DNA from 2 places in the Sphingomonas sp. GW821-FHT10F11 genome. Region 1 is predicted to be linked to the other one. Evidence: riboswitches for the same ligand, from Rfam matches in the RefSeq annotation. Region 1 holds a riboswitch; the other holds the start of a gene.

Region 1 (15,317 bases):
ACCAGCACGTCGATCATGCCGCGTTGCGCGCGGAAATCGTCGATCGCGGCCTTCACCGCATCATAGTCGCGCACGTCGAGGCTGTAGCCGAGCGCTGGCGTATTCTCCGAGAGTGCCGCGACCGCCGCGTCGACCTTGTCCTGGCTGCGGCTGGCAACGGCCAGCTTCGCCCCGCACCGCGCAAAGGATTTGGCGATGCCCAGGTTGATCCCGCTGGTCCCGCCGAACACCATCACGGTCTTGCCGGTGAAATCGAAGCCGTCGGCCATATCCATCCCCTGTTGTTTTTTCAGAGCTTCAGCTTGAACCCGGCATGGCTCTTGTTCCAGCCCATCTGCTCGTAGAAGCGATGCGCATCGGTTCGCGTCGACATCGAGGTAAGCTGCGCCATATGGCAGCCCCGCTCGCGGAACAGCGCGACCGCCCATTCGATCATCTGCTTGCCGAGCCCCTGGCCGCGCAGATCGCTCGCGATCCGCACAGCCTCGATCTGCCCGCGCCATCCGCCGCGAAAGGCGATGCCGGGCAGGAAGCTCAGCTGCATCGTGCCGACCACCACCCCGTCGAGTTCCGCCACGACCTGCATCTGGTTCGGATCGGCGGCGATCGCCTTGAACGCGGCGAGATAACGCGGATCGAGCGGCAGGCTCGCATCCTCACGCCCCTTGCTCTGCTCGTCGTCATCGAGCAGTCCGACGATCGTGGGGAGATCGTCAGCGGTGGCGGTGCGGAAGATGACGCTCATTAGGCTCGCTCGATCCGCGCAAGCACCGCGCCCTCGCTCACCTGCCCGCCAGTCTCTGCGCTCAACTCCGCCACGGTCCCGTCGAACGGCGCGACGAGGCTATGCTCCATCTTCATCGCTTCGAGCGTGAGCAGCTTCTGGCCCTTGGTGACGGTCTCGCCCGCCGTCACTTCGACTGCGATGATCCGGCCGGGCATGGGCGAGAGGATCGCGCCGTCGGCGGCGGCGCCCGCGGCGCCTGCACCCTCAGCACGATAGGGCCGGGTCTCGAATGCGGCACCATTCTCGAAGAGCGTAGTAGACTGGCCGATCTGAACATAGCCCGGATTGTCGTCGAAATAGGAGCTGCGTCCCCATTCTCCGACATAATCGACCTGCGTCGCACGGCCATCGACGGCCAACCAAACGCGACGATTGACCGGTGCATTCAGCCGGAAGCCGAGCATTCCGCGCAACCGATCGAAATCCGGATCGCCGACTCGGCCGATCACGAAATCGTCATGGAATATCGCCTGGTCGGCCGCCGCCTGGAGCAACGCTGGCCCGGGCTGGGGCGCGCTTGTCAGACCCTCCGCGTGATCGGCGATGAAGCCGGTCGTCATATCGCCCGCCGCGAAGGCCGGTTCCTTCAGCAGCCGTGCGAGGAACCAGGCATTGGTCTTCACCGGTTCGCACATCACATGCGCGCAGCCTTCGGCAAGATCGCTCAACACCTGGTCGCGCGTTTTCGCATGAGCGACGAGTTTCGCAATCATCGGATCGTAAAAGGGGGAAATCGCATCGCCTTCTTCGACGCCCGTTTCGATCCGCAGATCTTGTGGTAGCCACAGATAATCCAGCGGCCCGGTGGACGGGAGGAATCCGGTTGCGGGATTCTCGGCATAGAGCCGCGCCTCCATCGCCCAGCCATTGATGGCCAACTCATCCTGCCGCTTCGGCAGTGGCTCGCCCGACGCCACCCGCAACTGCCACTCGACCAGATCCTGCCCGGTGATCTCCTCGGTCACCGGATGCTCGACCTGAAGCCGCGTATTCATCTCCATGAACCAGATGCGGTCGGCACGCAGGCCTTCGCTGGCATCGGCGATGAACTCGATCGTGCCGGCGCCGACATAGTCGACTGCCTTGGCCGCCTTTACCGCCGCGGCGCAGATCGCTTCCCGCGTCGCCTCGTCCATGCCGGGGGCGGGGGCCTCCTCGATCACTTTCTGGTGGCGGCGCTGCAGCGAGCAGTCGCGCTCGAACAGGTGGACGACATTGCCATGGCTGTCGCCGAACACCTGCACCTCGATGTGCCGCGGCGAGAGGATGTATTTCTCGATCAGCACCTGGCTGTTGCCGAAAGAGGACGCCGCCTCGCGCTGGCAGGAGAGCAGCGCATCGGCGAAATCCTCCGGCGCGTCGACCCGGCGCATGCCCTTGCCGCCACCGCCAGCGACCGCCTTGATCAGCACCGGATAGCCGACTGCTGCGGCCTCTGCCGCGAGCCGTTCGGGCGACTGATCCTCACCGAGATAGCCCGGCGTAACCGGCACGCCGGCGGCGATCATCCGTTCCTTGGCGGCATCCTTCAGCCCCATCGCGCGGATGCTGGCGGGGTTCGGGCCGACCCAGACGATGCCGGCATCGATCACTGCCTGCGCGAAGTCGGCATTCTCCGACAGGAAGCCGTAACCGGGATGGATCGCCTCGGCCCCCGTCTGCTTGGCGGCGGCGATGATCTTCTCGCCCACCAGATAGCTTTCGCGCGCCGGGGAGGGCCCGATATGCACTGCCTCATCGGCCTGGCGCACATGCAGCGCCTTCGCATCCGCGTCTGAATAGACCGCGACGGTACGTACGCCCATTGCCCGCGCGGTGCGGATGATCCGGCAGGCGATCTCGCCGCGATTGGCGATGAGGAGGGACTTGATCACGCGCCCATTCCTTCGCAGCCGACGGTCTCGACCGTCCAGGTGATGTTCTGAATCTTCCAGCTCCCCGCATCGCGCACGAGATCGAAATGCTGGTGCCCGCAATGCCGCACCTTGCCGTCGATCGCGAAAGTGTACCGCCCCCGCACCATGGCCATCTCGCCATCGACCCGCACCATCGGATCGATCATCCGTTCCTCATATTTCTCAGGGCCAGGCGTCGCGGCGGCATAGGCATCCAGCGCGGCGTTGCGGACCTTGGTGGTGCCGTCCGCCGCGACCATGATCACGGTCGCGGTGCCGGTGGGGCGCAGCTGGGCGCGAACGGCCGCTTCGTCGCGCGCCGACACCCCGGCGAGCGCTGCCTCGACGGTCGCCAGGACCTTCTTGCCTTCGTCAGGGCCCGATGCCGCAAGGGCGAGGAACAGCAGCAAGGACAAATCAGCCCTCGCAACCCGTGGCGCGCGCGGACCAGGTGATGTTGACGATCTTCCACGCCCCGGCCTCGCGCGCCAGGTCGAAATGGTCGACGCCGCAATGATGCGCCTTGCCGTCGATGAAGAAGGTATAGGGCGCCCAGACCATCGCGATGTCGCCGTCGATCTCGATCGCGGGATTGCTGATGCGCTCCTCATATTTCTCGGGGCCGGGTTTGACGCCCGCGGCGAACTCGGCCCAGCTCATATGGCGGACCGTGCGCGTGCCGTTGGGCGCTTCATTGGCGACGGTGGCGCCGCCATCGGGGCGGAGTTGCGCGAGGATCGCCGCGGAATCGCGCGCGGCGAGGCCTGCGAACAACGCGTTGATCGGCGCCATCACTGCGCCTTCGTCGGTGCCGGGGGGCGGCAGGCCGGTGCCCTTGGGCATTGGCTGCATCGGCGTGACCTGGGCGAGAAGGGCAAGGATCAGGGACATTGAATATCTCCGGACAAAAATTCCTCCCCGGAACGGGGAGGGGGACCGCTCGAGTGGTGGAGGGGCTGGTCGGGGGTAACGCTCGCCACAATAAAAGCGACCACGGCCGCCACATCATCGAGAACGGCCTGAGCCGGGATTCGAACCACCCGAACACCCTCACGAGCAAGCCAGGCATCGCGAAGCTGATCCTTCGCTGGCTTGTCGCCGCGCCCATGCGCTTCGCCATCAACCTCGATCGCCACTTTCGCGCTCGCGCAGAAGAAATCGAGTACATAGCCGCCGGCCGGATGCTGGTGACGAAACTTCAGGCCTCCTGGCCGCGTGCGTAGCGCGGTCCAGAGCAGGACTTCAGGCAAGGTCATCTCCTTGCGCAAGCGTCGTGCAAGGCGGACGGTCTGAGCAGGCCCGGTCAGCACGTCCCAAGCCCCTCCACCATCCTACGGATGGTCCCCCTCCCCGTGCCGGGGAGGAATTGCCGAGTAACGTTTGTCATCACATCCTGAAGACGCCGAACGACGCCTTTTCCGGAACGGGCGCGTTCAAGGTCGCCGCAAACGCCAGCCCGAGCACGTCGCGCGTCTGCGCCGGATCGATGATGCCGTCGTCCCACAGCCGCGCGGTCGCGTGCCAGGGATTACCCTCGTCCTCGTACTTCTGGCGGATCGGCGCCTTGAACGCTTCGGCCTGTTCCTCGCTCCAGCTCTCCGCATCGCGGTGCACCGTCGCAAGCACGCTTGCGGCCTGCTCGCCGCCCATCACGCTGATCCGGCTGTTGGGCCAGGAGAAGAGGAAGCGCGGCGAATAGGCCCGCCCGCACATGCCGTAATTCCCCGCGCCGAAGCTGCCGCCGATCAGCACGGTGATCTTCGGCACGCTCGCCGTCGCCACCGCGGTCACGAGCTTGGCGCCATGCTTGGCGATGCCCTCCGCCTCATAGCGCCCGCCGACCATGAAGCCCGAGATGTTCTGCAGGAACAGCAATGGAATGCGCCGCTGGCACGCCAGCTCGATGAAATGCGCGCCCTTCACCGCGCTCTCCGAGAACAGCACGCCGTTATTGGCGAGGATCGCGACCGGCATGCCCCAGATATGCGCAAAGCCGCACACCAGGCTCGAGCCATAAAGCGCCTTGAACTCATGGAACTCGGATCCGTCGACCAGCCGCGCGATCACCTCATGCACATCATACGGTGCGCGGACATCGGACGGGATGATCCCGTACAGCTCCTCGGCATCGAACTTCGGCGCGCGCGGCTCCTTCAGCGCGATGTCGGGTTTCCGGTTCTCGGGCAAAGTCGAGACGATGTCGCGCACGATGGTCAGCGCATGCTCGTCATTCTCGGCGACATGGTCGACCACGCCGGACTTGCGGCCATGAGTCTCTGCGCCGCCAAGCTCCTCGGCCGAGATCACCTCGCCCGTCGCGGCCTTCACCAGCGGTGGGCCTGCCAGGAAGATCGTGCCCTGGTTACGCACGATCACCGTCTCGTCGGACATGGCGGGCACGTAAGCACCGCCCGCGGTGCAGCTGCCCATCACGCAGGCGATCTGCGGGATGCCCTTGGCCGACATGTTCGCCTGGTTGAAGAAGATCCGCCCGAAATGGTCGCGGTCGGGGAACACCTCGGCCTGGTGCGGCAGGTTGGCGCCGCCCGAATCGACCAGATAGATGCAGGGCAGGCGGTTCGCCTCGGCAATCTCCTGCGCGCGCAGATGCTTCTTCACGGTCAGCGGATAATAGGTCCCGCCCTTCACCGTGGCGTCGTTGCAGACGATCATCACCTGCCGCCCGGAAACCCGGCCGATGCCCACGATCATGCCCGCGCCGGGCACCTCGTCGTCATACAGCCCGTTCGCGACGAGTTGCCCGATCTCCAGAAAGGGCGATCCGGGATCGAGCAGCCGCTCGACTCGGTCGCGTGGGAGCAGTTTGCCGCGCGAGGCATGTCGTTCACGACTTTTCTCGCTGCCGCCAAGCGCCGTCCGCGCGACGTCCGCACGGAGTCGCTCGGCCAGGGCGCGGTTGTGCGCTGCGTTGGCGCGGAAGGTCTCGCTCTCCGGCGATAGCTTGGTGTCGAGAGCCGGCGCGCTCATGTTTTCATCCTCATCTTGGCCCCTGACTAGACAGCGATCGCGGGAATGGGAAGCGACGCTCGCGGCATAAAGCTGAGCCGAGCGGCGTTCGCGAGAGGCGGCGTTGGTATCTGGTGTAACCGAAAACACGGGTGTATCCCCCGCGCCATACACCCTGGAGAGGTCTATCACATGAAGCGTTCAACGATTTTTCTCGCTGCCCTGCTCGCCACCACTGCCTGCACCCAGAGCGCAACGACGCCGGTTGCCGGCACTGCGATCGGCGTCGACGTGGCGGGCATCGACAAGGCCGTCAAACCCGGCGACGATTTCGACGAATATGCCAATGGCGGCTGGCGCGCGAAGACCGAGATCCCGGCCGACCGGTCGAGCACCGGCATCTTCCTCCAGGTATTCAACATCGCCGAAGGCCGCAACGCGCAGCTGATCGCCGAGGCTGCCAAGGCCAATGCCGCCGCCGGCACCGACCAGCGCAAGATCGCCGATTTCTACAACGCCTATCTGGATACGGCCGGCATCGAGAAGCGTGGCCTCGCCCCGATCAAGCCGGAACTCGATGCGATCGCCGCGATCGCCGACAAGGGAGCGCTGGCCAAGGCGCTCGGCGCCGATCTGCGCGCCGATGTCGATCCGCTCAACGCGACCAACTACCGCACCGAGCATCTGTTCGGCCTGTTCGTCACCCAGGCGCTCGATAACCCCAGCCAGACCGTGCCCTATCTGCTCCAGGGCGGCATCGGCCTGCCCGAGCGCGATTATTATGTCTCGGCCAAGCCCGAGATGGCGCAGCTCCGCACGGCCTATAAGGCCTATATTACCAAGGTCTTCGGCCTGGCCGGGCTGAGCGACCCGGCCGCGCGCGCCGACCGGGTGATGGCACTCGAGACCAAGATCGCCGGCGCCCATGCCGGCTATATCGAGAGCCAGGACGTCCACAAGGCGAACAACCCGTGGAAGCAGGCCGACTTCGCCAAGAAGGCGCCGGGCCTGGACTGGAATGCCTTCTTCTCCGGCGCGGGCCTGTCGGGCCAGCAGGATTTCATCGTCTGGCATCCCGCCCCGACCGCGAAGCTCTCCGCGCTGGTCGCGAGCGAGCCGCTCGAGGCGTGGCAGGACTGGATGGCCTTCCACCATCTCAACACCGTCACCGCGGTGCTGCCCAAGGCGTTCGACGACGCGTCGTTCGACTTCTACGGCAAGACTCTGGCCGGCACGCAGCAGCCGCGGCCCCGCGACAAGAGGGCGATCGGCGCGGTGAACAACAGCCTGGGCGACGCGGTCGGCCAGATCTATGTCGCCAAATTCTTCCCCGCCTCGTCCAAGACGGACATCCAGGGCATGGTGAAGAACATCCTCGCCGCCTTTGACAAGCGCGTCGAGAACCTGACCTGGATGGCGCCCGCGACCAAGGCCGAAGCGCGCAAGAAGATCGAGACGATGCGCGTGGGCGTCGGCTATCCCGACACCTGGCGCAATTACGGATCGTTGGAGATCAAGGGCGACGATGCACTGGGCAATCTCCAGCGGGCGCGGCTCGCGGAGTACAAGCATCAGCTCGGCAAGATCGGCAAGGCGCCGGACAAGGGCGAGTGGTGGATGACGCCGCAGACCGTCAATGCGGTCAACCTGCCGCTGCAGAATTCGCTCAACTTCCCGGCGGCGATCCTCGAGGCGCCCTTCTACGATCCCAAGGCGGACGCAGCGGCGAATTACGGGTCGATCGGCGCAGTGATCGGCCATGAGATCAGCCACAGCTTCGACAATACCGGCGCCGAGTTCGATTCGAGCGGCAAGCTGCGCAACTGGTGGACCCCCGCCGATTTCGCGCATTTCAAGGAGCAGAGCGCGGCACTCGCAAGGCAATATGACGCCTATGAGCCGCTCCCCGGCCTTCACCTCAACGGCGAGCAGACCTTGGGCGAGAATATCGCCGACGTGGCCGGCCTGACCGCAGCGTACGAGGCATATCGCGCCTCGCTCGGCGGCAGGGAGGCGCCGGTGATCGGCGGGCTGACCGGCGACCAGCGCTTCATGCTCGCCTTCGCCCAGAGCTGGCGTGAGAAGACCCGCGAAAAGTCGGTGCGGCAGCAGGTCGCGACTGACGGCCATTCGCCAGGCGCCTTCCGCGCGCAGACGGTGCGCAATCTCGATGCGTGGTACAAGGCGTTCGACGTGCAGCCGGGCCAGAAGCTGTATCTGGAACCCAATGCGCGCGTGAAGGTCTGGTAGAAAGAAGGAAAGGGCGGACCATGCTGTTGATCGGACAATATGATTCGCCCTTCGTCCGCCGCGTCGCAGTGACGTTGAAGCTCTACGATCTGCCCTATCGCCACGCGCCCCTCTCGGCGTTCGGCGATGTCGAGGAGATCGCGCGCTACAACCCGCTGCGCCGCGTGCCGACCCTGGTCTATGAGGACGGCGTCGCGCTGACCGACAGCAGCGCGATCGTCGATGCGCTCGACGAGATGGTCGGCCCCGACCGCGCCTTCCTCACCCGGCGCGGCGACGATCGCCGCGCGATGCTCCGCACCTGCGCCTTTGCCGCCGGCGTCGCCGAAAAGGCGGTCAGCCTTGTCTATGAACGTGCCTTCCGAGACGGGCACAAGATGTGGGTCGAACGCTGCCGCGCCCAGGTGATCGACACGCTCGACCTGCTCGAACGCGAGCGGGCCGCCGCGAAGGACCCATGGTTGCTCGGCGAGACGATGAGCCATGCCGATGTCCTGCTCGGGACGATGCACCGCTTCGTCGGTGAGGCGCTGGCCGATCAGTTCGTCATGGACGGCTGGGTCGCGCTCGCCGAGCACGCCGCGCGGTGCGAGGGGCTCCCCGAGTTCGCGGCCGCCTATCAGGCGTTCAAGCTGACCTTGCCGGACTAGAAGAGCCTGCCGCGCCGTTGACTTGCGCGCGGCGCAGGCTCAGGTAACGGCCGTCGCACGGGAGAGATCGGCCTTGGCCGGCGCCGAAGGAGCAACCGCCCCGGAAACTCTCAGGCAAAAGGACCGCGCGACACAGACACTCTGGAGAGTGGTGCCACGGCACCCGCCGACGGGATAACGATCTCAGGCAAAGGGACAGAGGGGGCATGCAACGGCGCTCGCAGCGCCTGACAGGAGCATGCCTTTGTGACCCCGACCGCGACCTCGACTCTTCCGGACCCGCGTCATCGCCCGATCAGCATCGCCGAGATGTTCACCATCGGCATCGGCCCGTCGAGTTCTCACACGGTCGGCCCAATGCGCGCCGCGGCGGATTTCGCACGGACCATCCTGGCCTTGCCGGAGCCTGCGATAAAGATCGGCTGTAGCCTGTACGGATCGCTCGCATTGACCGGCATCGGGCACGGCACCGATATCGCGGTCCTGCTCGGGCTCGCCGGATGGGAACCGGAGACGGTCGATCCCGAAGCGGCGGCGGCAATGGTTGCCGGCTTCCGCGCTGACAATGCGCTGCCGCTGGGGCGAGGCGCCGGAGACGGAGGGTATCCGGTCGAGCTGGACGGTAAAGGCGGCATCGATTTCCACCCCGAACGCTTCGAACCCGAACATCCCAATGCGCTCGATCTGACCGCCTGGTTCCCAGACGGCACGGCCCACACATCACGCTATTATTCGGTCGGCGGCGGCACGATCCGGCGCGGCGGCGAGCGGCTGGAGCTCGGCAACATCGCGGTGCGTCATCCCTTCACCTCGGGCGACGAGCTGCTGGTCGCGGCGGAGGCCGAGCATATCTCGATCAGCGAGCTGGTCCGCCGCAACGACACCGCCTGGCGCACGGCCGCTGAAACCGACGCGCTGCTCGACGGCGTGGCCGATGCGATGCGCGCCTGCATCGATCGGGGCATGGTGAAGGACGGCATATTGCCCGGCGGCCTCAGCGTCCGCCGCCGCGCCAAGGGATTGCACGAAGCGCTGATCTCCCGCTCGGAACGCGGCGCGCCGTCGCACACGATCCAGTGGGTCAGCCTCTGGGCGCTCGCGGTGAACGAAGAGAATGCGGCGGGCGGGCGTGTGGTGACCGCTCCGACCAATGGCGCCGCCGGCATCATTCCCGCGGTGATCCGCTATTACGAAACCTTCGAGGGCCCTGCAACGCGCGAGGGCATCCGCATCTTCCTGTCGACCGCGGCGGCGATCGGCATGCTCTACAAGACCCGCGCCTCGATCTCGGCGGCCGAGATGGGCTGCCAGGGCGAGGTCGGCGTGGCGTGTTCGATGGCCGCCGCCGGCCTTGCTGCCGTACTCGGCGCCACCAATGCCCAGATCGAGAATGCCGCCGAGATCGGCATCGAACATAATCTCGGGCTCACCTGCGATCCGATCGGCGGGCTCGTCCAGGTGCCCTGCATCGAGCGCAACGCGATGGGCGCGGTGAAGGCGATCAACGCGGCCTATCTCGCGCTCGACGGTGATGGCACACATATCGTCAGCCTCGACCAGGCGATCGAGACGATGCGCCAGACCGGCGAGGACATGCGCTCCAAATACAAGGAGACTAGTCTGGGCGGACTCGCGGTCAACGTGGTCGAATGCTGACGGGTTAGCCCCTCAATAGTCCTTCGAATAGCGCAGGTTGATCGCTGTCCCGTTCGATCCGCCGGTCTGGCTCAAGATGCTGAGCACCTTGGACAGCGCGATCTCGATCTGGGTCGCGGTGAAGCCGCGCGTATCGGTGACGATCTCCACATAGATGTCGTTGGAGATGTACTTGCCGGCCGCGACGGAGGTCCCGCGCCCGGTCGCCTCGTCCGCACCAAGCACCCGCAACCGGTCGATGCCCGAGGCGGAGCGCAGCTTGCCCAGCGGGTTCAGCCCGCCGCCCGATCCCCGCAGCGAATTCAGCGCTGAGGCAAGCTGGATGGCTTGCATCGGCGACAGCTCGGTTACCGAATTGCCGAACAGGATGCGCGAGAGCAACTCGTCCTGCGGCAGGCTGGGCGAGGAGCTGAAGGTGATCTGGGGGTTCTGCGCCCGGCCGGCGATGTTGATCGTGATCGCGGTGCCCGAAAGGGTCGCGGTCGCCCGCATCGACAAGGTCGGGTTCGAGACCGCGCCGCCCTCGAACCGGATGACGCTGTCCTGGTCGAGATCGAAGCGCTTGCCGGCGAAATTGTAGGTTCCGCGCACCAGATCGACATTGCCGACCACCTCCGGCGTGGCAGATGTACCGCCGACCCGCAGGTCGGCGCTCCATTCGCTCTCCAGCCCCATGCCGGTGACGAACAGGCGGTTGTCGGCATGGATGCGCAGGTCGAGCTTGAACAGGCTGGGCACGCCCGCCGCCGCCGCGGCGGCATCGCGCGCTGCTTGGGCGCGGCTGATGCCCTTGCGGCGCACACCCTGCAATTCGGCGACCTCGGCCGCGCCCTGGCGAATGATCTCGTACCGCACCTCGGGCAGGTTGAGCGTGCCCGAGATCAGCCCGCCATTCGCCTTGCTGTTGGTCACCGCGATCTCGCCCGACACGGTAGCACCGAGCGCGTCGCTGCGCGCGAGCTGCGCATTGCTAAGGGTCAAGCGGACATTGATCGGGAAACCGGCGTCCGATCCGAACCCGACGCTACCGCGTGCGGAAACACTGCCCTTGCCGGCACGCCCATTGAACTCGCTGATCTCGAACCGGTCGTTGGTGAAGCGCCCGGTCAGCTTGATCGCGCTGACGCGGGTGCCATAGGTCTCATTGTCATAGGCGAGTGCATTGGCGCGGATCAGCCCGGTCAGTTGCGGGCTGGCAAGGCGGCCAGAGAAATCCGCGGCGATGCCGATCTGCCCGGTCAGCGTCTGGTTCGCCAGGCCGGCCAGGCTCCACAGCACATCGGCCGGTCCGTTATAGCGAATGCCGCCACCGAGCGGCGCGTCCATCAATGCCGTCATCCAGTCGCCGCCACCCACTGGCTGCAGCCGCACCTGCGCCCGCCCGATCGTCGCGCCGCCGCGCTTGATCAGCGCGGCGAGCGTGCCGCCTTCGGGACGGAGTGTGCCGAGTGCCGAGATGTCGACCGGAGTCGACACGACCGCCGCGCCGGAGCGGGTGAAGCTGCGGATATCAATGCGCAGATCGGCACGGGGCACGCCCGATCCGGCCTGGACATAGTCGAGGCTGCCGGTCGCCCGGCCGCCGATACCCGCGCCGGCGGCGAAGGTGTTGAGGATCGCGAGGTCGAAATTGTCGAAGCGCGACTGGAACTCGAGCGTCTTGCCATAACGCCCGGCGACACGGACCTGGCCCTGCGGTACGACGATCGCGACGGGGGCGAGCACATAGGTGCCGCGCTCGTTGCGGATCACCGCCGGCCGGGCGAGGTGGAACGCCACCGTGCCGACCTGGCCCTGCGCCGCGACGCGGTACAGGTCGGGCGAGAGCTGGGCATTGGCGGCGATGCGGAAGCTCGCGCCGCTCTGGCCGTTCGCGACGAGCTGTGCGGTGCCGCGGCCGCCTTGGTAGTTCACCTTGGCGCGCGCCGTCTGGAGGAGGAAATTGCCTTGGCGCACGCCGGCAAGCTGCACATCGGCCAGAATCTCCGGTGCCTTGGCGTAGAGGGTGATCGTCGCCTCAACGATCGCGCGTTCGATGACGAGCTTGGCCTGGCCCGGGATATGCGCCCCGTTGGCGCGCGCCGAGACCTGGGCACGCTGGATCTTGCCGACCGCCGACAAAGTAACGGTGCCGGTGACGCCCGAACCATTGGCGGTGAGCTTGCCGGCGAAAGGCCCGGCGGGCGCCTGACGGACGGTGCCGGCGAAATCGACCCCGGCGAAGCGGGCCCGGTGGATGTCGATGGTCAGCGGCCCGCCGCCGGTACGGACCAGCACGTCCGCATTGAACGGCCCATAAGGTGAGCCCCCGGTCGCGACCACCGCATAGCCGGTGCCCGTACCGCGGATCGTTGCCACGACATCGCTGAGCTGGACGCCGACATTGGGACGGCTCGCCCGCACCTGGATCAGCGGCCGCTCGGCGGTGCCCGACACGGCAACCGCGAGTGGGCCATATTGAGTCGAATGGCCCTGCGCGGTGAAGGCGATGCGGCCGTCGGGCAGATAGCTGCCCTGGCCTCCGCTGAGGCGGAAGTTCGGTGCGCCCACACGCAGGTTCTGGACTCGGAATACGCCCTTGGGATCGAAGCTGATCGTACCTGCGATCACGGCCCGCCCGCCGAGGAAGTCCGCCACGCCCGCATTGTCGAGCTTCACCGTGACGATGCCGAACCGCCCCTGCAGCCCGAAGCCGCCTGACGGAACGGTGACCAGATTCATATCGGTCGTCAGGTTGATGATGCCGACGCCTTCGATCCGATAGTCGTTGATCCTCCCCTTCAATCCGGCGCGGTAGATGCCGGTCGAGAGGTCGGCGACCACGATCGCGGTCGCATCGATCTGCGGCGATCGGATGCGCAGATTGTCCGACAGGATCGTGTCGCCGGAGATCGCGAACTCGCCGTTCACGGTCACCTTGGTCAGCAATCCGCCGGCCGCTGCGTTCAGCCCGGTGACACGCGCGATCCGGCCCGCGACGGGCACGATGATGCGGTCGGCATCCACCCGGCTGCGGCCCTCGGCATAGAGGCCCTGCACCATTGTCTTGTCGAACCCGATCGCCGCCGCGCTGATCTTGTAATCGACCAGCGGCCGGGCAAAGGCCCCGTCGAGCCGGAGCGACGCGCGCACGTCGCGGCCGTTGAGGTTCGGCGCGATCGAGCCGGGGGTGAGCAGGCTCGCCTCGACCTGCAGGCCCTCGAAGCGGCTCTGCGCGAGATCGATCATGCCGTTTGCGGTCACGGCCAGCGCGTCGGAACGCACCGACAGCTTCGTGTTCGCGCGGCGCTGGGCGAGGGTCGTGGTGAGATCGACGAGCAGCGCCGGGGCGGTCAGCCGCTCGACCGGACCGGTCAGGATCAGCCCGGGATGGAGCAGCCCGCGCGCGGTGAAGGTGCCGTTGTGCCCGGTGAGGTCAAGCGCCGCCAGCGCCTTCCCACCGAGCGCGGCCTGCGCCTTGCCTTGCCAGGACGACCAGCTCCCTCGCCCGTCGATCCGCGCGACGAGCGGTTGCTTGAGGCCCGCCACCCCCGCGACGATCCCGCCGGCCGGCGCATTGAGCCGTGCATCGACGATCAGCCGATCCTGGTCCGGCACCGCATCCAGTTTCAGCGCGAGCCGGTCGCCGCCGTCCAGCGCGGCGGCATTGCCGGTGATCTGCGCGCGGCCATCGGCGATATGTGCCACCGCGTCGAGCGTTATCGTCCGCCGCGTGCCGGTAATCGGCGCGCCGAGCACGAGCCGGCCGACTTTCAGCTTCCCGATGTCGATATCGATATCGGGAAGGGTGGGGGCATTGGGGTCGCTCGGCACCGGCTTCAATTCGGGCAGCCGGGCCAAGGTGATCAGCGGCGCGCTGGCGGATCGAATATCGGCATGGTTGCGGATGAAGGCGAAGGGCCGCCAGTCGAGGTCGACCTGAGGCGCTATGGCGAACACGCCTTTGGGGTCGCCGATCTTCAGGTCATGGATGGTGAGTTTGCCGTAGAGCGAACCATCCAGCCGACCCAGCTCGACCTTCAGGCCCGACGCTGTTTCATAGCCGGAGAGCCTGCTGACCAGGAACCGCCGCCCCGGATCGGTATTGAGCGCAAACACCGCCAGCACCATGAGCACCAGCAGCGCGCCGATCGCGATCGCCAGCCATTTGGCGATCCGCCCGACCGGAAGGCGACGGCGCGGCGCGCGGGTTTCGACGTCGGTATCGGCCATCAGAAGGCCTGTCCGATCGAGATGTAGATCGCGATCTTGGACTCACCCTTGCGCCGGCCGAGCGGTGTGGCGACGTCGAAGCGCACGGGCCCGAAATTGGTATAATAGCGTGCGCCGATGCCGACGCCGTAGCGCAGGTCGCTGAACTTCGGTTGGGTCGAGGCATAGGCCTGGCCGACATCGAAGAACGGGACGATGCCGTAATCGCCGAACCGGTAGCGCGCCTCGATCGCGCCTTCGACCAGGCTGCGCCCGCCGACCGGATCGTTATTGATGTCCCGGGGCCCCAGCTGCTGATAGCCGAAGCCGCGCACCGATCCGCCGCCGCCCGCATAGAGCCGTCGCGACGGCGCGATCGCGTCGCGCGGTGCCCCGGCGATAGAGGCGACCCGCACCCGCGCCGCCATCACCAGGCTTTCGGACACCGGATAATAGGTGCTGCCGTCCACCTGCGCGCGGACGTAGCGATAGTTGCTGCCCTGGGTCTGCGACGTCTCCGGGCTGATGCGGATCATCGCGCGATAGCCCTTGGTCGGATCGAGCAGGCTGTTCGTGCTGTCAAAGGCAATCTGGCCGTTCAGGCCGAAGATGCCGTAATTCTGATACTCGCGCGTGCCGGTCGCCGGCTGGAACGTGTCCTCGCGCGACCCCAGCAGCTCGAAGCCGTACGCCCAGGTCCAGCGCTTCTGCCAGATCGGCGTGGAATCGAGCGAAATCTTGCCGTTGATGCCGATCGTCAGCGCCTTGTACGCGTCGAAATCCTGACGGTCGGCGGTGACGCCGAGCAGCACCGTCCGGTCGCGCCGTCCGGCATTGGCGCGGCGGAGGGTCGCAGCCAGGCCTTGCTCCTGCGTGCCCGCGGTGCCGGTGAAGGTCAGCGATCCCTCCGGACGGAACAGG
Region 2 (15,317 bases), on a different contig from region 1:
AGGTTGATGTGCATCGCGTCGATACCGAGATCGCCCGGCCGGACTCGCCCGACGATCGCGTTGAAGTTGGCGCCGTCGCAATAGACCAGCCCGCCCGCTTCATGCACCGCGTCGGAGATCTTGCGCATGTCGCGCTCGAACAGGCCGCAGGTGTTGGGATTGGTGATCATCACGCCCGCCACGTCCGGCCCGAGCCGCGCGGTCAGCGCCGCCAGATCGACCCGGCCTTCGCCGGTCGCGGGGATATCCTCGACCGAATAGCCGGCGAAAGCCGCGGTCGCCGGATTGGTGCCATGCGCGCTCTCGGGCACCAGGATCACCTTGCGGTGCCCCTCGCCCCGCGCTTCCAGCGCGGCGCGGATCGCCAGGATGCCGCACAGCTCGCCATGAGCGCCCGCCTTGGGGCTCATCGCCACCGAATGCATGCCGGTCAGAGTCACCAGCCAATGGGCAAGCTGGTGGATCACCTCGAGCGCGCCCTGCACCGTATCGACCGGCGCCAGCGGGTGGATGTCGGCGAAACCGGGCAGCCGCGCCATCTTCTCGTTGAGCCGCGGGTTATGCTTCATCGTGCACGAGCCCAGCGGGAACAGGCCGAGATCGATCGCATAATTCTGCCGCGACAGGCGAGTGTAATGGCGCACCGCCTCGGGCTCGGACAGGCCGGGCAACCCGATCGGCGCTGTGCGTCCGAGAGTGCCGAGCCGTGACTCGACCTTGGCCGGGGCCGCAACCTCCACGCCGGTCGTCTCGGTCGAGCCGATCTCGAAGATCAGCGCTTCTTCCAGCATCAGTGCCTTGTTGCCGGTGAAGGTCGGCGCGGTGGCGGAACCGGCTTCGGGGCGCTCCGGGCGCCAGCCGCTTGCGTTGATCGTCATGCCAGCACCTCCTGGAGCGCGGAGGCAAATGTCTCGACATCCTCCATGGTGGTCGTTTCGGTCACCGCGACGACCAGGCCGTTCGCAAGATCGCCCTCGCCTGGATAGAGTCGTCCGAGCGACACGCCGGCCAGGATACCGCGATCCGCCAATGTGCGGACCACGGGCCGCGCCTCGACCGGCAGCTTCAGGGTGAATTCGTTGAAGAAGGCGGTGTTGACCAGTTCGACGCCCGGCACCTGCACCAGCCGCTCGGCAGCGGCCACGGCGCCGGCATGGTTGGTCTCGGCCAGCGCGCGCAGTCCGGCCTCGCCGAGCAGGGTCATGTGGATCGAGAAAGCCAGCGCACAGAGGCCCGAGTTGGTGCAGATGTTCGACGTCGCCTTTTCGCGGCGGATATGCTGCTCGCGGGTGGAAAGCGTCAGCACGAAGCCGCGGCGCCCGTCCGCGTCCTGCGTCTCGCCACAGAGCCGGCCCGGCATCTGGCGGACATATTTTTCCTTGCAGCCGAACAGCCCGACATAAGGGCCGCCGAACTGAAGCCCGACGCCGATCGACTGGCCCTCACCCACGACGATGTCGGCATCCATCTCGCCCGGCGCCTTGATCGCGCCCAGCGCCACCGGCTCCGTGACGACCGCGACCAGCAGCGCCTTCTTCGCGTGGCAGGCGGCGGCCAGCTCGGACAGGTCGGCGATGCGGCCAAGGATGTCCGGATACTGGACGACGACGCAGGAGGTGTCGTTGTCGATTCTCCCGATCAGGTCCGCGATGTCCGTCTCTGCCGACAGCGATGGCGTACCGGTTTCCAGCACGTCGCCGGTGAACTTCGCCATGGTCTTCGCGACCGAGACATAATGCGGATGAAGCCCGGTCGACAGGATTGCCTTGGCCCGCTTGGTCACCCGGCGCGCCATGCCGATCGCTTCCCAGCAGGCAGTCGAGCCATCGTACATCGAGGCGTTCGCCACATCGGTGCCGAGCAACCGCGCGACCTGGGTCTGGAACTCGAACAGCATCTGCAGCGTGCCCTGCGCGATCTCGGGCTGGTACGGCGTGTACGCCGTCAGATATTCGCCGCGCTGGATCAGGTGATCGACGCTCGCCGGCACATGATGCTTGTAGGCGCCGCAACCGAGGAAGAAGGGCGCGTCGCCCGCCGCCAAATTCTTGCGCGCCAGCGCCGACATATGGCGCTCGACCGCCAGCTCGCTGGCATGGCCGGGAAGGCCGTGGATCGGGCCGTCGAGCTGGGCGATGGCGGGCACATCGACAAACAGGTCATCGATCGACTTGGCACCGATCGTGGCGAGCATCGCCTGACGATCATTGTCGGTAAGGGGCAGGTAACGCATTCGCAGTCCTTCTCCCCTCCCCTGCAGGGGAGGGGCTTCGTTAGTTCAAAGCTTCGCGACGAAAGCGGCGTAGGCAGCCTCGTCCATCAGGCCGCTGAGTTCTTCCGGATCGCTGAGCGTCAGCTTGAAGAACCAGCCCTCGGCCTCGGGATCCTCGTTGACGAGCCCCGGATTGTCGCCCAGCGCCGCATTGCCCTCGAGCACCGTACCCGAAACCGGCGAATAGACGTCCGACGCGGCCTTGACCGATTCGACCACCGCGGCCTCGTCGCCCTTGCTCAGTTCCTTGCCCTCTGCGGGCACGTCGACGAACACGATGTCGCCGAGCTGGCTCTGCGCATAGTCGCTGATGCCGACCGTGCCGATGTCGCCGTCGACATCGACCCATTCATGATCTTCGGTGAAGTAACGGCTCATCTTACTTGCCTCCTGCTCGAACATAGCGGTGTGGAATTAGCGGCATCGCGGTGACGGTCGCCTGATGGACCTTGCCGCGCTGGGTTAGCTGGATGACGGTGCCAAGCGCGCTCATCGCGACAGGCACATAGGCCATGGCGATCGGCGCGCCGAAGCTCGGGGCGAAGCCGCCGCTGGTGACCTTGCCGACATCGGACCCGTCCGCGTCGACCACCGCCGCGCCTTCGCGCACCGGCTGGCGGCCTTCGACGACCAGGCCGACGCGCTTGACCACCGGGCCCTGCTCGCGCTCAAGCAGGATGCGCTCGGCGCCCATGAAATTGCCTTCCTCGCGCCGCCGCTTCGACAGGGCAAAGCCGAGATCGGCCATCACCGGCGTCGTCTCGGGGTCAAGGTCATGACCATAGAGCGGCAGGCCGGCCTCGAGCCGCAGCGAATCGCGCGCGCCGAGCCCGATCGGCTTCACTTCGGCTTCAGCGGTCAGCGCATTGGCCAGCGCCTCCGCTGCCTCGGCCGGCACCGATATCTCGAAGCCGTCCTCGCCGGTATAGCCCGAGCGGCTGATCCACAGCGGCGTGCCGTTCCACTCGAACGCGCCCGCGGTCATGAACACCAAAGCCTCGACGCCCGGCACCAGACGCGACAGCACATCGACTGCCTTGGGCCCCTGCAACGCGAGCAGCGCCTGCTCGTCCATGATGTTGATCGTGATGTCCTCGGGCAGGTGATCGAGGAGATAGGAGATGTCGTCATATTTGGTCGCGCCGTTGACGACCATGTAGATGCCGTCCTCGCGGCGCGTGACCATCAGGTCGTCGAGAATGCCGCCATTCTCGGCGAGCAGCAGCGAATAGCGCATCTTCGTAGGGGCAAGCCCCTTGATGTCGCCCGGCAGCAGCGCCTCGAGCGCGACGTCGGCGCCTTCTCCGGTGAAGAGGAGCTGGCCCATATGGCTGACGTCGAACAGGCCGGCGGACTCGCGGGTCCACAGATGCTCGGCCATGATGCCTTCATACTGGACGGGCATGTGATAGCCGGCGAATTCGACCATCCGGCCTTCCCGCGCACGGTGCCACGCATCGAGCGGCAGCGTCTGGATCTCGATTTCGGGGCCTTCGTTGTCGCTCAATGCCGATCTCCGTCACAAGGTGTCACGGCGTTACGCAGCGCATCGCACGCCGAGTATCGCCGCCCCCTCTGTCACGGGAACCTGAGAGCTTTCACCGCCCGCACGCGCAGGACAGCTTACCCCTTCGGTGGGCCGCGCGAACGTCGCTGCAGCCGCTTTCCAGAGTGTCGATAGCCCGCGCGGTCCGGTGTGCCTGAGAGATTCCGGGGCGGTTGCTCCTTCGGCGCCTCGGATCAGGGATTCCATGCCAAGCCATTGCTTTGACAAGGGTCCCACGTCCGGGGTCTCTCCCGCGCGTGCCTATGGAGGTTGCCCCCCATCGACACCCCGGTGTGACGCGGCGCAGCATGCGAGTCAATTGGGCTTGGCGGTGCTTTTACCTAAAGCATCAATTTGGCGGCGCGGCGCCGCCAACCGTCATACAGCAGCTCCATACCGGCGAGTTCGGCGAGTGCCCCCGGGTCCTTGCGATGGTCGCCGGCGATGAGCAGGCCGAATACCCGGCGCACCGTCCAGTCGGGCAGGGGCCGCTCGACCATCGACAGCAGATCGCCCGGCTCGGCCGCCCCCTCTTCGATCACGCGGTAATACCAGCCACTACGGCGCTCCTTGACCATCAGCGCAGGAAGCGCCGGCCAGTGCAGTCTTTCGCCCTGCTTCCAGCAGGGCTGCCGCCCCTGGCTGATCTCGATCAGCGCGCTGCCCAGGCGGAAACGGTCGCCGATGCAGACCTGCTCCTCGATCAGCCCGCGCGTCGCAATATTCTCGCCAAAGGCGCCCGGGCCGACGAGCACCGAATCGTCCGCCCTGCCCTCGCCCCAGCGTGCATAATGGTCGTGCGGATAATGGTGCAGCGCCTTGTCCGGCCCGCCATGCACGCTGGGATCGGCCTGCTCGTCGCCTTCCAGCCCGAGAAAACCGATCTTCACCGGCCCTTTCACCGGCGACTTGGCAATGGCGCTGTTTTCACCCCGCGCGAGATACCGGGCCTTGCCTGCAAGCAGGGCAAAGGCCCGCACCTCGGTCATCGGGTCGCGTTGTACTTGAGCTGATCGTCGGTCAGCTGGAAACCGACCAGCGCCTCGAAGGTCGCGCGCAGCACCGCCTGGCGAATCTCGGGCCGGGTCAGCGGGTCGACCGCGGCGTCGCTGCCGCCGGCCTTGCGCTTCTCGGTCAGCTTCTTGCGGACATCGTCCGACAGGCTGGCCGCGGCGCGCGAAATGGTGCTGCTCGCCTGGCCGCTGGCCGTCGCGCGGTCCTGCCCGGCATTGAAGTGTACCGAGACATGGCCGACGCGCTTGGCGATCACGGCGGTGCCGCCGCGTACGACGGTGATGAAATAGGGCAGGTTCACATCGCGCGCCGTGTCGGTGCGGGCGCGGCGGGCCTGGATATCGAAGGTGACGGTAGTGACGATGTCGTCGGTCGCATCGGCGCAGGTGGAGCGCACATTGGTCATCACCGCGGCCACGTCGATCGCCGTCGCGGCGGTGCTGGTCGGCGGATCGAACAGGGTGATGTCACCGGTCGCCGCGGGGACGCCGACGCTGGGGCACGCCGAGCGGATCGCCGTGATGCCGCCGGTTTCGTCGATGTCTCCGGTGGTGGAGCAGCCGCCTGCCAGCAGCATCAGGATGGCGGGAACGGCAATTTTCCGGGCTGTCACGGGCACACGCACCTTATCACATAGGAAGGGGCCTCGCGCTCGCGCGCACCGGCCCCGGAACGATGCGCACCATAGGAACCGGCTTTCGCGCACGCAAGCAATCGCGTAGAGCGCTCCGTAATGACCGATCTCCGCAAACCGCCGCTCGAACTGCTCATCGCCGCTCCACGCGGCTTCTGTGCAGGTGTCGATCGCGCGATCCAGATCGTCGAGCTGGCGATCGAGAAATATGGCGCGCCGGTCTATGTCCGGCATGAGATCGTCCACAACAAATTCGTCGTCGATGCGCTGCGCGCCAAGGGCGCGGTGTTCGTCGAGGGGCTTGACGAGGTGCCGGACGGCGTGCCCGTGGTATTCTCCGCGCACGGCGTGCCCAAGGCGGTGCCGACCAAGGCGGCCAAGCGTGGCCTTGCCTATCTCGATGCCACCTGCCCGCTCGTCTCGAAGGTGCACCGCCAGGCCGAGCGGCTGGTCGCGGCCGGCCGCCACATCGTCTTCATCGGACACAAGGGCCATCCCGAGGTGATCGGCACCTTCGGCCAGGTCCCAGAAGGATCAATGTCGCTGGTCGAAACCATCGCCGATGTCGAGACGATGCAGCCAGGCGACCCCGACAACCTCGCTTTCCTGACTCAGACGACCCTGTCGGTCGACGATACCGCCGCCATCGTCGAGGCGCTGCAGCGCCGCTTCCCTGCGATCCAGGCGCCGCGTGGCGAGGATATCTGCTATGCCACGTCGAACCGTCAGGCAGCGGTCAAGAAGATCGCCGGTGCCTGTGACGCGATGCTGGTGATCGGCGCGCCCAACTCCTCCAACTCGGTTCGGCTGGTCGAGGTGGCGCTACGCGAAGGGACCCCGGCCGTCCTGGTCCAGCGCGCGGGCGATCTGGATTTCGACTTTCTCGAAGGCGTCCGGACGCTCGGCATCACGGCCGGAGCGTCGGCCCCGGAAGTCCTGGTCCGCGAACTCGTCGATCGGCTTTCGGAACGTTTCGAGATCAGCGAGTACGAAGTCGAGACGACGCGCGAGACGATCTCTTTCAAGCTGCCCCGCGGCCTCGAAGTCGTCGCAGCCTAGATCGAATGGCTGTCTATACGCAGGTTTCGGCGGAGGCGCTTGGCGCCTTCCTGTCGGGTTTCGACCATGGCGAGCTGGTCTCCGCCAAGGGCATCGCGGAGGGCGTCGAGAACAGCAATTACCTGGTCGACACGACCTGGGGCCGGTTCATCCTGACGCTTTACGAGAAGCGCGTGCATCTGGACGACCTGCCCTTCTTCTTCTCGATGATCGATCATCTCGGAAAGCACGACTTGCCGGTGCCGCGCGCGCTGCCCGATCGTGACGGTACGGTGATCCACCAGCTCGAAGGCCGGCCGGCCTGCCTGATCGAGTTCCTGACCGGCGTCTCGGTCTCGCACCCGACCATCGCCCAGGCGTTTGCCGCCGGGACCGCCATGGGCCGGATGCACGAGGCGCTGACGGATTTCCCCCTGACTCGCACGAATTCGATGGGTGTCGACACCTGGCGCCCGCTGTTCGAACGCTGCGGCCGCGATCTCGACGGCATCGCGCCCGGCCTGTACGACGATGTCGGCTTCGCGCTCGACGCCGTCCTCGATGCCTGGCCGGCCCATCTTCCGGTCGGGGCGATCCATGCGGACCTGTTCCCCGACAATGTCCTGATGCGCGGCGATGCCGTGACCGGGCTGATCGACTTCTATTTCGCCTGCACCGACATCCGCGCCTATGACCTCGCCGTGATGCATACCGCTTGGTCGTTCGACACGACGGGCAGCAGGGCCGACTGGGCGGTCGGGCGGGCGCTGATCGAGGGATATGGCCAGTCGATCGATCTCACGCCCGACGAACGGGCCGCGCTGATCCATCTCGCCAAGGGCGCCTGCATCCGTTTCCTGCTGTCGCGCGCCTGGGATTGGCTCAACACCCCGGCTGACGCCCTGGTGACGCGCAAGGACCCCCTCGCCTATCTACGCCGCCTGAAGGCCTATGCGGCGCGCACGACCCCGCTGGATATTGCATGACCGAGCTGACCAAAGTCGAAATCGCCACCGATGGCGCCTGCAAGGGCAATCCGGGCCCGGGCGGTTGGGGCGCGATCATCCGCTCCGGCACCAGCGAGCGCGAGCTGGCGGGCGGCGAGAAGCTGACCACCAACAACCGCATGGAGCTGACCGCGGCGATCGAGGGGCTGAACGCGCTCAAGCGGCCGTGCCATGTCACGCTGTCGACCGACAGCCGCTACGTCATGGACGGCCTGACCAAATGGATCAAAGGCTGGCAGAAGAATGGCTGGAAGACCGCCGCGAAGCAGCCGGTCAAGAACGCCGACCTCTGGCAGGCGCTGCTCGCCGCCGCCAAGCCGCACCGCATCGAATGGGTGTGGGTAAAGGGCCATGCCGGCCACCCGGACAATGAGCGGGCCGACAAGCTGGCCAGCGACGCCGCGGTGGCGGCGGGACGGGGTTAGCCCCTCCGCAGCCCCACCGTCACCTCGGACCAGTTCCGGGGTCCATCGGGCCTCAAAACAAAACGGCAACGGGCTGGCGCAGCATCCGCAAACGTCCCGCCTTGATTCAACATACCGCCCGATCATGCCATTACCCGGCAATGACCGCCCTCGCCCACATCCCCAATCCCGTCATTCGATCGAAGCCGCACGCCCCAGCACCGACGCGTCGATTCCCTGTTCCGCGCCCGGCATTTCCCTGTTCCGTGTCGTTGATTTCCCTGTTCCACAGGAACAGGGAATTGCCATTCAACACCTTGATTTCGCTACAAGGTTCGCGCGAAAATCAACCATAAACAGGCCTGAAAATAAAAAAATTCCCTGTTCCGCCCTCGGAACAGGGAATTTCGGTCTTCCTGTCATCGATCCTAGCGCGCCGGAACCACCATGGCCCGGCAACGGCTGCCGGCAAGCGCAGCGCGCGATCCTCAGGCGAGGCTCACCCCTCCTCGATCGGCGCGCCCGGCCCATTCTTCAGCACTGATTCGATCGCGTTCTTCGCGCCGGCCTTGCTCGAATAGCCCTCGGTCCAGAAGATGATTTCGCTGTTGTACTTGAATTTGGCGACATACTCGCCCGCCTTGTTCTGCTCGATCACGAATTTATGTGCCATGTCGTCTCTCCCATAGGCTGGACCGAGGCAGGTTAGCTTCGCCCGAACCGTTACGCCAGCGTCTGGAATCGCCCGGGCGCATATGGCGCCGGATCGATCGCAGCGACGAAGGGATCGGGGCTCTTCCCCAGCAGCAGCGCCGCCGCGAGCGCGGCGCCGGCGGGGGCGGTCTGGATGCCGAAACCACCCTGCCCGGCGCACCAGAACAAGCCAGTGACATTCGGGTCGAAGCCATAGACGGGCAGCCGGTCGGGGGCGAAGCTCCTGAGCCCAGCCCAGCGCCGCTCGACCGCGGTCACACGCCAGTCGACGACCTGTTCGAACCGGTCGATCGCGATCGCCACGTCGAGTTCCTCGGGCTGGACGTCGCACGCGTCGACCGGGGTCTCGTCATGCGGGCTCAGCCACAGCCGCCCGCCCGCCTCCGGCTTGAAATAGAGCTTGCCCGAGATGTCGGAGACGAGGGGCAGTCCCCCGGGCGCGGCGGGGTCGGTCCGCAACTGGGTCATGGTGCGGCGATAAGGCTGGATCCCGATCGGCCCGGCACCCGCAAGGCGCGCCACGCCATCGGCCCATGCACCGGCGGCGTTGGCGAGGATCGTCGCCGCGAAGTCCCCGGCGGCGGTTCCGAGCCGCCACTGCCCGCCTTCGCGCCTGGCCGCCGTGAGCGGCGCGTTCAGGACCATCTCCGCCCCCGCCCGGCGCGCGCGCGCGATGCAATCGGCGTGGAGCGCGGCGACGTCGATATAGGCGCTGCTCGCCTCCATTACGCCGAGCGTCCAGTCGTCGCGCAGGCCGGGCACGACCGTCGCCGGATCGACCCGTTCGAGCGCGACTTGAGTGGCGTCGAATTCGGCGAGAAAGGCGTCGATCGCGGCCGCGTCCTTCGCCCGGCCGATATGAAGCGACCCCAAAGGCGCCAGGAAACCGCCCGTCTCGAGCACCGGGCCGGAGGCGCTGGTGAGCGGCTGGACCCCGGGACCGCCATAGCTTTCCGACCAGAAGGCCGCCGACCGGCCGGTGGCGTGATAGCCGGCCGCGTCCTCGCCCTCGATCAGCAGCACCGATGCATGGGGCGCCAGCGCGGCGGCGAGGCTCGCGCCGGCAATCCCCGCCCCGACGATCGCGATATCGTACCGCTTCAAGATCGCGCCCCCGAAGGCCTCAGCGCTGCGCGCGCGCGGCGAGGAAGATGTCGATCTCGCCGATCGCGCGGTTGCGCACGCCATCCGCTTCGCGCAGCACCTCGTGCGCCGATTCCTGGCCGAACCGCACCACGCGCACATCGGGCAATTTGCCGGCGACCTGCAACGCCGCCTTGGCGCTCACCAGCTTGTCCGCCCCCGCGACGATCATCAGCACCGGTATCGTCATCGTCTTGAGCCGCGGATCCTCGCGCAGGCGCCGGGTCGATTCGAACGCCTTCATCACCCATTTCCAGCTCGGCGGACCAAGCAGCAGCTCGGGCTTGGTCGATTGCCAATAGAGTTCGTCCTCATAGCGGGCAGGATCATGGGTCAGCAGGGCCTGGCGCGTGGCCGTGGTCGCCGGGCGCTCATTGACCTTCCAGGCTGCGCGCGCCGAGTTGCCGACGCCGCCGAGGAACCTGGCGAGCCGCTCGCCCATCCGCGCGCCCAGCGGGCTGTGCAGGCCGAGCATCGGCGCGATCAGTACCGCCGCCGCGGGCCGCGCAAGCCCTTCGGTCATCGCGCGCAGCACCAGATGCCCGCCCATTGAATGGCCCATCACGACCTGCGGGCCCACCGCTTCGGGCGACCATTCGGCCCAGAAGGCGCCAAAGTCGTCGATGAAGCTGTCGAAGCTCTCGACATGGCCGACATGCGGATCGGGCGACAGCCGCCCCGATCCGCCCTGCCCCCGCCAGTCGAACGCGGTGATCGACCAGCCCTGGCCGTGCCAGTGCGCGAACGCCTCCAGATATTTCTCGAAGATGTCGCCACGCCCGCCCTGGAACAGGATGCTGCCGCGCGGATGGCCCTCCGCCGGCCAATCGAAACGCCGCAGCTTCCAGCCGTCGGGCGCGATCCAGAACGAGATCCGGGCGGTAGCCGGAATCGCGCGGCGATAAAGCTGCGGGGAAACCATGGACGCTGGTTACTTTTTAGAAAGCCATGTCGTCTAGGGGTATTGCTGATGGGTGGGGGTACACCAAACGCTTTACTGCTCGGCGCGCTGGCGCTGCTCCTTGTTTCGGCAGGGATCCAGGACGCGCGCACCCGTGAGATCGCCAATTGGAAGAACGCCGCGATCGTCGCGCTCGCACCCTTGTGGTGGTGGGCGAACGGCTGGGCGGTCTGGCCCGATATCGCGATCCAGCTCGGCGTGGCAGCGGTCGTCTTCGCTTTTTTCCTCGGCGCCTTCGCCATGGGGTGGATGGGCGGCGGCGACACCAAGATGATCGGCGCGCTGGCCTTGTGGTTCCCGTTCGACGCGCTCGCCTGGATGCTGATCGTGATGTCGCTGCTCGGCGGCGCGCTGACGCTGCTGCTCATGATCGAGCGCGCGATACGCAAAAAACCGGAGAAACCGGAGATTCCCTACGGCGTGGCGATTGCGATCGCCGCTCTTCTTACACTTCGCGAACCGATTCTTAACCAGTTCCTGTGAATGCTTAACGCGGGTTCAATCGTCCCGCGCCCGAAAGGCCTGAAACGTCATGGATAGTCGCAAGATCATTCTTCTAGTGGGCGCTCTGATCGTCGCGGCGATCACGGCCTTCATGGCGCGCAGCCTGCTCGTCGGCGGGTCCGCCCCGCAAGCCGGTGCCGCCACTGCGGTCGCAGCGCCCGTCGATGGCCCCGAGGTGCTCGTCGCCACGCGTGCGCTGCCGGTCGGGACGATCCTGGATGCCACCGCGCTGAAGTTCCAGCCCTGGCCCAAGGAACTGGTCGACAACGCCTATTTCATCAAGAAGGACACCGATCTGAAGTCGCTTCAGGGCACGGTCGTCCGCAACGCGATCACCGCTGGCCAGCCGGTCACGCAGGGCGCGCTGGTGAAGCCCGGCGACCGCGGCTTCCTGGCGGCGGCACTCGGCCCGGGCATGCGCGCCGTGACCTTCCCCGTTTCAGCGCAGACCGGAGTCGCCGGCTTCGTCTTCCCGGGCGACCGGATCGATCTGGTCCTGACCCAGACCGTCCCCGGCGGCGGCGACGGGCCGCCGCTCAAGGTCGCCGAGACGGTCATGCGCAACCTGCGCGTGCTGGCGACCGACCAGCGCACCGACAATACCGTGGGCGAGGACGGCAAGACCGTCGTGCGCACCTTCTCCAACGTGACGATCGAGGCGACGCCGAAGATCGCGGAGAAGATCGCGGTCGCCCAGACGCTTGGCTCGCTTTCGCTGTCGTTGCGCTCGATCGCCGACAACAACAGCGAACTCGAGGAAGCGATCGCCAATGGCGACATCAAGGTGCCCGAGGGCAATGACCCCAAGGCCGAAAAGGCGATGCTGTTGCAGGTCGCGACCCAGCCCCAGGCGGGCAGCTCGACGATCGCCACGGGTGCCGACGTGTCGCGCTTCCAGCGCAGCACCGTGCCCGGCAAGCCGCCATCGTCGCTGCCCGGCGCGCCCGGTGCCGGTGCCGGGGGCTATCCGGGTGCCGCAGTGCCGGTCGGCCCGGTGGTGCGCGTCGCGCGAGGAAATTCGGTGACCGATGTTCCGGTCGGGGGGAAGAAGTAGGATGCGCATCAGGAACCTCTTGAACCGCTCGGTCGCGGTTACGGCAGCGGCGGCGATGGTCGCCAGCATGCCCGCGACCGCGGTCGCCGGTGCCGCCAAGGCCCGCCCGGCAGCCAAGCCACGCTCGATCGCCGGGCGTCCCGCCCGGATCGGCACGCCCCCGGTCGGCTCGCAACGGCCGACCCGCGAGGTGCTGCTCTCGATCGGCCAGGGTGAGTTGATCACCCTGCCGGCGGACGTCGCCGATGTGTGGGTGTCCAACTCGGGTGTCGCCGACGTCTATGTCAGCAACCCGCGCCAGATCCACCTCTTCGGCAAGGAATTCGGCGAAGCCACCCTGTTCGCGACCAATGCGTCGGGCGGCGTGATCTATTCGGCGAACGTCCGGGTCAGCCAGAACATCACGTCGATCGATCGCATGCTGAAGCTTGCGATGCCGGATGCCGATATCCGGGTGACCACGACCGGCCAGATCGCCGTGCTGACGGGAACCGTCGGGTCGCCTGACGACAGCGCCCAGGCCGAACGGCTCGTGCTTGCGCTGCTCAATCCGGGGGTCGACGCCTCGGCCCCAGGCGCGAGCTTGAAGATCGGCGTCTTCAACCGCCTTCGCACCGCGACGCCGCTGCAAGTCAATCTGCAGGTACGCTTCGCCGAGGTCAGCCGCAGCTTCATCAAGAATGTCGGCGTCAACCTGAAGTCGCTCGATACGACCGGCGGTTTCCTGTTCGGCATCGGCTCCGGCCGCGACGCCGGCACGATCACGCCCCCCGTACCGCCCACGGCTACTACGCCGGGCACAGGCACCTCCTTCACCTTCCTGAACGGTTCGCAGCGCACGACCCTGGGCCTGGCCGGCAAGCTGTTCGGGCTTGACCTGCTGAGTGCGATCGATCTCGGCGAGACGATCGGCCAGGTGTCGACTCTCGCCAACCCGAACCTCACCGCGCTGTCGGGCGAGACCGGCACCTTCCTGGCCGGCGGCGAAGTGCCCATCCCGGTGTCGCAGGGCCTCGGCTCGGTCACGGTCGAATACAAGCAGTACGGCGTCAGCCTGGCCTATACGCCCACCGTGCTGGCCGATGGACGGATCTCGCTCCGCGTGCGGCCGGAAGTGTCGCAGCTCGACTATTCGAACGCCGTGGCGATCGGCAGCTCGCGCGTGCCGGGCCTGACCACCCGCCGCGCCGAGACGACCGTCGAGCTCGGCTCGGGCCAGAGCTTCATGATCGGCGGCCTGCTGCAGAACAGCCACAACAACTCGTTCGAAAAGACGCCCGGTGCGGGCGACGTGCCGATCCTCGGCGCGCTGTTCCGCTCGAACGCCTTCCAGCGTAACGAGACCGAACTGGTGATCATCATCACCCCGTATCTGGTGAAGCCGGTCAACGCGAACGAGATCGTCCTGCCGACCGACGGCTACAAGGCACCGACCGATCTGGACCGCGTCCTGCTGGGCCAGCTTGGCGGCGGCACCAATGGCGGCGACCGGCCCAAGCCGAGCATGGCCCCGCCGGTTGGCGCCGAACCCGCCTTTGGCGCGGCAGCCCCGGTTCCCGTCCTGCCCACGCCTGCCCCGCAGCAGCGCCGCGAGGACCAGGTCACCAAGAATGCACCGCCTGAAGCCAAGTCGAAGTCGAAAAAGGGTGCGAGCGCCGCGCCCGGTTTCAGCTTCAATTGACGCCGTCTCGAGGGATAGACCCATGATCAAGCGTACGATCCTCCTCGCCTCCGCCCTCGCCCCGGCCCTGTTGCTGGGCGCGTGCAGCGGCACGCAGAACCGCGGCCTCGAATCGGTGCACCAGCCGGTGGTCAGCCGGACCGACTATGTGTTCGACGTCAACACCAGCGGCAACACGCTGGCCCCGGGCGAATCCCAGCGCCTGGCCGGCTGGATGGCGTCGCTCCGCCTCGGTTACGGTGACCGGGTCGCGATCGACGATCCCAATCCCTATGGCGGCGGCATTCGCGACGCGGTCTCGACCGAGATCGCGCATTACGGCCTGCTCCTGTCGGACGACACGCCCGTGACCGGTGCGACCATTGCACCCGGCACGGCACGGATCATCGTCAGCCGGATGAAGGCGACGGTGCCCGGATGTCCCGACTACAGCCGAAGCGCCCAGCCCGAGTTCGAGAGCAATACCTCGTCGAACCAGGGCTGCGCGATCAATTCCAACCTGGCGGCGATGGTCGCCAATCCGGCCGATCTCGTGCGCGGCCAGCCCGGCGCCGACACCACCGACACCGCGGTCTCGACCCGCGCCATCGGAACCTATCGCAAGGCCACGCCGACCGGCGCAGGCGGCCTGAAAGACGCGGGGAGCAAGTAACATGAACGCCCCCTTCAGCAGCTCCGGCCGGGTCGGCCACCGCGAACCCTTCGTCGCCTTCGTTTGTGACGAGACCACCGCCGAGATCGTCCGCCCCGTCGCGGTCGAGATGGGCTGGGTGCCCGAAAAGGTGAACAAGGGCGGGCTGCGCAACGCGGTCCAGTCCCTGTCGGTCTCGGCCAGCCCGCAGATCCTGTTCGTCGACCTCTCCGAGTCCGGCGATCCACTCAACGACATCAACGCGCTCGCCGAGGTCTGCGAGCCCGGTACGGTCGTGATCGCGGCCGGCCAGGTCAACGATGTGCGCCTGTACCGCGACCTCGTCGTCAGCGGCATCCAGGACTATCTGCTCAAGCCGCTGAGCCCCGACATGCTGCGCGAGGCGTTCACCCATGCGCAGACCATCCTCAACGCGCCCAAGCTGATCGATGTCGGCGCCGAGCGTCCGCATTGCTCCACCGCCTTTATCGGCGCGCGGGGCGGCGTCGGCGCTTCGACGCTCGCGACCTCGGTCGCCTGGATCCTCAGCGAGAAGGGCGGGCGGACCACCGCGCTGCTCGATCTCGACGTGCATTTCGGCACCGGCGCGCTGGCGCTCGACCTCGAACCGGGCCGCGGCCTTACCGATGCGATCGAGAACCCCAGCCGCATCGACGGGCTGTTCATCGAACGCGCCATGGTCAAGGCAAGCGA

Evidence for each region. A riboswitch is a leader RNA that binds a small molecule or an ion and turns the genes downstream of it on or off. The one in region 1 is predicted to bind glycine.
Region 2: another riboswitch for glycine. It lies ahead of gcvT (glycine cleavage system aminomethyltransferase GcvT); the one in region 1 lies ahead of AC1RT8_RS21065 (L-serine ammonia-lyase).

The regions. Positions count from the first base shown of each region.
Region 1 is NZ_JBXASH010000009.1:30,129-45,445, reverse strand. It holds gene AC1RT8_RS21110 (SDR family oxidoreductase) at 1-269, opposite strand, end outside; gene AC1RT8_RS21105 (GNAT family N-acetyltransferase) at 290-745, opposite strand; gene AC1RT8_RS21100 (acetyl/propionyl/methylcrotonyl-CoA carboxylase subunit alpha) at 745-2,661, opposite strand; gene AC1RT8_RS21095 (DUF4440 domain-containing protein) at 2,658-3,098, opposite strand; gene AC1RT8_RS21090 (nuclear transport factor 2 family protein) at 3,100-3,573, opposite strand; gene AC1RT8_RS21085 (endonuclease domain-containing protein) at 3,564-3,992, opposite strand; gene AC1RT8_RS21080 (carboxyl transferase domain-containing protein) at 4,069-5,670, opposite strand; gene AC1RT8_RS21075 (M13 family metallopeptidase) at 5,842-7,899, shown strand; gene AC1RT8_RS21070 (glutathione S-transferase family protein) at 7,920-8,549, shown strand; glycine riboswitch at 8,598-8,685, shown strand; glycine riboswitch at 8,687-8,752, shown strand; gene AC1RT8_RS21065 (L-serine ammonia-lyase) at 8,796-10,205, shown strand; gene AC1RT8_RS21060 (translocation/assembly module TamB domain-containing protein) at 10,218-14,417, opposite strand; gene AC1RT8_RS21055 (autotransporter assembly complex protein TamA) at 14,417-15,317, opposite strand, start outside.
Region 2 is NZ_JBXASH010000001.1:756,716-772,032, forward strand. It holds gene gcvPB (aminomethyl-transferring glycine dehydrogenase subunit GcvPB) at 1-878, opposite strand, end outside; gene gcvPA (aminomethyl-transferring glycine dehydrogenase subunit GcvPA) at 875-2,233, opposite strand; gene gcvH (glycine cleavage system protein GcvH) at 2,279-2,650, opposite strand; gene gcvT (glycine cleavage system aminomethyltransferase GcvT) at 2,652-3,779, opposite strand; glycine riboswitch at 3,950-4,082, opposite strand; gene AC1RT8_RS03700 (MOSC domain-containing protein) at 4,160-4,807, opposite strand; gene AC1RT8_RS03705 (hypothetical protein) at 4,804-5,409, opposite strand; gene ispH (4-hydroxy-3-methylbut-2-enyl diphosphate reductase) at 5,566-6,525, shown strand; gene thrB (homoserine kinase) at 6,531-7,490, shown strand; gene rnhA (ribonuclease HI) at 7,487-7,936, shown strand; gene AC1RT8_RS03725 (YegP family protein) at 8,415-8,588, opposite strand; gene AC1RT8_RS03730 (NAD(P)/FAD-dependent oxidoreductase) at 8,639-9,733, opposite strand; gene AC1RT8_RS03735 (alpha/beta fold hydrolase) at 9,753-10,694, opposite strand; gene AC1RT8_RS03740 (A24 family peptidase) at 10,743-11,216, shown strand; gene cpaB (Flp pilus assembly protein CpaB) at 11,266-12,291, shown strand; gene AC1RT8_RS03750 (type II and III secretion system protein family protein) at 12,293-13,972, shown strand; gene AC1RT8_RS03755 (CpaD family pilus assembly protein) at 13,995-14,624, shown strand; gene AC1RT8_RS03760 (pilus assembly protein CpaE) at 14,626-15,317, shown strand, end outside.